Actinopolymorpha cephalotaxi: one gene and its partner. The protein of the gene in region 1 interacts with the protein of each later gene in a pairwise test. Links are inferred from orthologs where the notes say so. Each region holds a gene or a part of one and is shown in the gene's direction. Other genes may lie near its edges.

Evidence for each region.
Region 2: the proteins of rpe (region 1) and eno interact in binary tests that used the Escherichia coli proteins (3 or more experiments, as listed by UniProt). The link is inferred for Actinopolymorpha cephalotaxi from one-to-one orthologs.

Annotation. Positions count from the first base shown.
Region 1 is NZ_JACBZA010000001.1:2,535,054-2,538,020, reverse strand. The notes cover bases 8-2,903. They hold rpe (ribulose-phosphate 3-epimerase), read left to right. Parts: upstream 8-1,067; coding sequence 1,068-1,739; downstream 1,740-2,903. Other genes in these bases: FHR37_RS11335 (riboflavin synthase), read left to right, coding at 2,649-2,903; FHR37_RS11340 (cupin domain-containing protein), read left to right, coding at 1,749-2,258; FHR37_RS11350 (RsmB/NOP family class I SAM-dependent RNA methyltransferase), read left to right, coding at 8-1,054. Outside these bases: more of FHR37_RS11350, read left to right, coding at 1-7; more of FHR37_RS11335, read left to right, coding at 2,904-2,967. UniProt on the Escherichia coli protein: Catalyzes the reversible epimerization of D-ribulose 5-phosphate to D-xylulose 5-phosphate.
Region 2 is NZ_JACBZA010000001.1:510,669-513,698, forward strand. Bases 61-3,019 are described here. They hold eno (phosphopyruvate hydratase), read left to right. Parts: upstream 61-874; coding sequence 875-2,164; downstream 2,165-3,019. Other genes in these bases: FHR37_RS02275 (MazG family protein), read left to right, coding at 61-774; FHR37_RS32870 (FtsB family cell division protein), read left to right, coding at 2,170-2,937. Outside these bases: more of FHR37_RS02275, read left to right, coding at 1-60. UniProt on the Escherichia coli protein: Catalyzes the reversible conversion of 2-phosphoglycerate (2-PG) into phosphoenolpyruvate (PEP). It is essential for the degradation of carbohydrates via glycolysis.

The DNA of each region.
Region 1 (2,967 bases):
CGGCTGGCAGGCCGAGCTCGCCCCGCCGTACGACCGGGATCCGATCGGCCACCTGGCCGCGGTGCACGCGCACCCGCGGTGGGTGGTGGAGGCGTTCGCGGCCGCGCTCGACGGCTCGCTCGCCGAGACGGCCGCCGCGCTCGCGGCCGACAACGAGCCGGCCCGGGTGACACTCGCGGCCTGGCCGGGCCGGTCGAGTGTGGCGGACCTTCGGGCCGAGGGCGCCGAACCCGGCCGGTGGTCTCCGTACGCCGTCGTGCTGACCGAAGGCGGGGACCCGCACCGGATCCAGGCGGTGGCCCAGGGCCGCGCCGGTGTGCAGGACGAGGGCAGCCAACTCGTCGCGACCGCGCTGGCGGAGGCGCCGCTGGCCGGCGGCGACAGCGGCAGTGGCAGCGGCACCGACGAGCGCTGGCTCGACCTGTGCGCCGGCCCCGGCGGCAAGGCCGCCCTGCTCGCCGGCCTGGCCGGACGGCGCTCGGCCGCGCTGCTGGCCGCCGAGCTCCAGCCGCACCGGGCCGAGTTGGTCGACCGGGCCCTCACTCCCCGGGGCCGGCGCTCGCGCGGCGTCCTCGGCACCGTGGTCGCCGACGGCACCGCGCCGGCCTGGCCGCCCGGTGTCTTCGACCGGGTACTCGTCGACGCGCCGTGCACCGGACTCGGTGCACTGCGCCGCCGTCCGGAGGCACGCTGGCGGCGGGCAGCCGGCGACGTCGCCGGGCTCACCCCGCTGCAGGCGGAACTCCTCACCACGGCGCTGGACTCGGTGCGGGTGGGCGGCGTCGTCGCGTACGTCACCTGCTCCCCGCACCTGGCCGAGACCCGCGACGTCGTGGCCGCGGTGCTGGCCGGCCGCTCCGACGTCGAACGCCTGGACGCACGCCCGCTGCTGCCCGGCGTACCCGACCTCGGCGACGGCCCCGAGGTGCAGCTGTGGCCCCACCGGCACGGCACGGACGCGATGTTCCTCGCCCTGCTGCGCCGAACCGACGGCAACGACGCCAACCACGGCAACCACGGCACCCGCACCGAGGACGGCCGCTCGTCCCAGTAGAGTCGCGACCACCATGGGCGTTCAGATAGCACCGAGCATCCTGTCGGCCGACTTCGCGCGGCTGGCCCAGGCAGCCGAGTCGGTCCAGGCGGCCGACTGGCTGCACGTCGACGTGATGGACAACCACTTCGTCCCCAACCTCACGCTGGGACTTCCGGTGGTGGAGTCCCTGCAGGCGGCGACGGACCTGCCGATCGACTGCCACCTGATGATCGAGGACCCCGACCGGTGGGCACCCGCCTACGCCGACGCCGGGGTGGCCAGCGTGACGTTCCACGTGGAGGCCGCGCACGCGCCGATCCGGCTGGCCCGTGAGCTGCGCGCGCTCGGCAGCCGCGCCGGGATGGCGCTGAAGCCGGCGACGCCGGTCGAGCCGTACGCCGACCTGCTGGGCGAGCTGGACATGCTGCTGGTGATGACGGTCGAGCCGGGGTTCGGCGGTCAGAAGTTCCTCGACCTGTGCCTGCCCAAGATCCGGCGGGCCCGGGAGCTCGCCAGCGGGCGGGGCCTGGACCTGTGGCTGCAGGTGGACGGCGGAGTCTCGGCGGAGACCATCGAACGCTGCGCGGAGGCCGGCGCCGACGTCTTCGTCGCGGGCTCGGCGGTCTTCGGCGCGGAGGATCCCGACCGAGCGGTCAACCACCTGCGCGCGCTGGCGGCGGAGGCATCCAAGCCGATCGGGTAGGAGTCCTTCATGAGCTTTCCCGAGTACGACTACTCCGACGTTCGGTATCCCGAGCCGCGCTACACCGGCACCGGCGGCGAGGTCAGCGCGACCCATCGCCCGGCGAACCACCCACCGGAGTTCACCTATCGGTCCGGCGGCAGCGTCCACTACCTGTCCACCGGTGCGTCCACCAACGGCGAGTTCGGGCTCTACCGCTGGGAGATGGGCTCCGAACCCTCCGGGCCGAGCGCGCACTTCCACCGGTCCATCTCGGAGTCGTTCTACATCCTCACCGGCACCGTGCGGATCTTCGACGGCTCCCGCTGGGTCGACACCGAGCCCGGTGACTACGTGCACGTGCCCGAGGGCGGAATCCACGCGTTCCGCAACGAGTCCGGCGAACCGGCCGCCATGTTGCTGCACTTCGCACCCGGCGCGCCGCGGGAGGGCTACTTCGAGGGCCTGCCCGACCTGTCGAGGACCGACGAGGCCGAGCGCGCGGAGTTCTTCCTCCGGCACGACACGTTCTGGGTCTGAGCGTCAACCGGACCTTGCTTCGGCCCCCGTCCGGGCGCGCGGGAGTTCGGGGAGGCCGGACTCCCGTGCCCGGACTTGGCAGGCCGTGCGAGACTGAACGTCGTACGAGCTCAAAGCTCGCTGCGTGCTCCGGGGTCGGTGAAAGTCCGAACCGGCGGTGACAGTCCGCGACCCGTGCGAAGTCGTTCCAACGGCCTCGCCCGGTTGACCAGGTGGAATTCCTGGACCGACGGTTAAAGTCCGGATGGGAGGCAGCACGCGGGCCACGGCTTCCGTACCCGCAGTGCGGGCGAGGGCACTCCTCGTCCGCGTCGACGGGTCGGCCCCTGCCGTGACCTCGCCTTTTCCCCGGTGCCCGCTCGGGCAGACCGGAAGGCGAGGGAGTAGCCGGTGTTCACCGGAATTGTCGAAGAACGCGGCGAGGTCGTCGACCTCGTGCGCCTGGGGGACTCCGCGCGGTTGACCGTACGCGGACCCGAGGTGACCAGTGACGCGCGCCACGGCGACTCGATCGCCGTCGACGGCTGCTGTCTCACCGTCGTCGAGGTCGAGCCCGGCGAGGGCCGGTTCACCGCCGACGTGATGGCCGAGACCCTGTCCCGAACCAGCCTCGGCGCCCTCGCGCCCGGCCACCCGGTCAACCTGGAGCGGTCCGTACCCGCCGGCGGCCGGCTCGGCGGCCACATCGTGCAGGGGCACGTGGACGGCA
Region 2 (3,030 bases), 2.0 Mb from region 1 along the record:
ACGCAGGGCCTGCCGACGCTGGAAGTCGTGCCCGCCTCCTACGACCTGCCCGGCGCCCGGCTGCTCGACCTGGTGTCGGTGATGGACCAGCTGCGCGACCGCTGCCCGTGGGTGCGCGACCAGACGCACCGGTCGCTGGTGCGGTACCTCGTCGAGGAGTCGTACGAAACCGTCGAGGCGATCGAGACCGGCGGCGGGCAGCACCTTCGTGAGGAGCTCGGCGACCTGCTCTTCCAGGTGGTGTTCCACGCCCGGCTGGCCGAGGAGGACGCGGAGACGCCGTTCTCCATCGACGACGTCACCGCCGACCTGGTGGGCAAGCTGATCCGGCGCAACCCGCACGTCTTCGGCCCCACCGCTGTCGGCCCCACTGGCCCGGCTGGGTCGACGGCAGCCGAGGTGGAGAACGTCTGGGACCAGCTGAAGGCCGAGGAGAAGCAGCGCACCTCCGTGGTCGAGGGTGTGCCGCTGGCGTTACCCGCGCTGACGCTCGCCGACAAGCTGGTCGGGCGTACGCGGCGGTCGGGTGTCCGGGTGGCCGGGCCCGATCCCGCCGTACTCGCCGAGATCTCCGCGGACACCACGGACACCACCACCGGGCCGGAACGCCTGGACGCCGACCGGCTCGGCGAGGCGTTGCTGGCGCTGGTCGACCGCGCGCGATCCGCGGACCTCGACCCCGAGCAGGCGTTGCGGGACGCCTGCCGGCGCTACGTCGACGCCGTACGCGCCGCCGAGCAGCACCGCACCGCCGAGCAGCACCGCGGCGGCTGATCACGGCGATCGCCGCGGTGCGCGGGTCGGTTCGCGGTGCGCACAGGTCACGCCGCTAGGCTCGGGGAGTCCATGACCTGAGTTGTCTGGGAGGCAGCACGTGGCAACGATCGAGGCCCTCACCGCCCGCGAGATTCTGGATTCGCGCGGCAATCCCACCGTCGAGGTCGAGGTGGGTCTCGACGACGGCACCATCGCCCGCGCTGACGTACCCTCCGGCGCGTCGACCGGCGCGTTCGAGGCGGTGGAGCTGCGCGACGGTGACGACAAGCGCTTCGTCGGCAAGGGCGTCACCAGCGCGGTGCGCGGCGTGGTCGACGTGATCGCCCCCGAGCTGGTCGGTTACGAGGCCAGCGAGCAGAGGCTGATCGACGCCCGTCTGATGGACCTGGACGGCACGCCCAACAAGGCCAAGCTCGGCGCCAACGCGCTGCTCGGTGTGTCGCTGGCCGTCGCCCGCGCCGCCGCGTCCTCGGCCGACCTGCCGTTGTTCCGCTACGTCGGCGGGCCCAACGCGCACCTGCTCCCGGTGCCGATGCTCAACATCGTCAACGGCGGCGCGCACGCCGACAACGACGTCGACTTCCAGGAGTTCATGATCGCCCCGATCGGGGCGGCCACCTTCGCCGAGGCGCTGCGCTGGGGTGCGGAGACCTACCACGCGCTGAAGGCGGTTCTGAAGAGCCAGGGCCTGTCCACCGGGCTCGGCGACGAGGGCGGCTTCGCGCCCAACCTGCCGTCCAACCGGGCGGCGCTGGACCTGATCTCCACCGCGGTCGGCGCGGCCGGCTTCCGGTTCGGGACCGACATCGCCGTGGCCATCGACGCCGCGGCCACCGAGTTCTACGACGCCGACACCGACCGCTACCGCTTCGAGGGTGGCGACAAGACGTCGGAGGAGCTGGCGGCCTACTACGCCGAGCTGCGTGCGTCGTACCCCCTGGTGTCCCTGGAGGACCCGCTGGCCGAGGACGACTGGTCCGGCTGGGCGGGGCTCACCGAGACCCTCGGCGGGAAGGTGCAGCTGGTCGGCGACGACCTGTTCGTCACCAACCCCGAGCGGATCAGCCGCGGCATCGCCGAGCAGTCGGCCAACGCGGTGCTCATCAAGCTCAACCAGATCGGCACCCTCACCGAGACCCTCGACGCGGTGGACATGTCCCACCGGGCGGGCTTCCGCACGATGATCAGCCACCGGTCCGGTGAGACCGAGGACACCACGATCGCCGACCTCGCGGTGGCGACCAACGCGGGGCAGATCAAGACCGGTGCCCCCGCGCGCAGTGAGCGGGTGGCGAAGTACAACCAGCTGCTGCGGATCGAGGAGGAGCTGGACGACGCGGCCCGGTACGCCGGACGTACGGCGTTCCCGCGGTTCACCTCCGAGTAGGTCCGGTGAGCGACGCGCGAGGTGGCCGCAACGCCCGGCCGGCGGGCCGCGGGCAGGGTCCGGGCCGGGCCAAGCCCGGCGCGTCCGGGCGCGGAGCGCGGGGTGGTGCGGGTGCTTCCCGGACCACCCGCCGCTCCGCCGGGGCCGGTCCCACCCGCACGGCCGGCCGGGGCGAGGCCCGTCCGGAGGCGGCGGTGCGGCCCGGGGTGGCCCGCGCGACCTCCGGAACCGTGCCCAGCGCACGCCGCGACCCCGGCCGGCCCGACGCTGCCAAACTCGCCTCGCGGCGCAACGCCAACGTCACCGGCCGGGCGGCGATCCTGGCGCTGGTGATCGCGGCGCTGGTCATCTCCTACGCGTCCAGCCTGCGGGCCTGGGTCGAACAACGCAGCCAGATCGCCGCGCTGCGCACCGAGGAGACCCAGCGCACCAAGCGCGTGGCCTCGCTGGAGAAGGAGCTGCGGCGCTGGCACGATCCGGCGTACGTCCAGGCGCAGGCCCGCGAACGCCTGCGCTGGGTGAAGCCGGGCGAGACGGGATACGTCGTCGTGGACGAGGACGGCTCGGTCTCGAAGGCGCCGGCCGTCGCCGGTGCCGCGGCCGTACCCACGGGACCCCAGCAGGCCTGGTGGTCCAGCCTGTGGGGGAGTGTCGAGAGGGCCGGTGTGCAGCCGACGTCGCCCCCGGTCGGTAAGACGCCCAGCACGCCGAAGCACCAGCCGCCGAAGACCATCGACCCCAGTCCCACCCAGACGCCGCGACCGAACCGATGACCGCGCCCGACCCCGTGGACCCCGTTGACCCCGTGGACCCTGCGGATCCGGTCACCCCGGTGGACCCGGCTGACGTGGCCGCGGTCAGCGCCC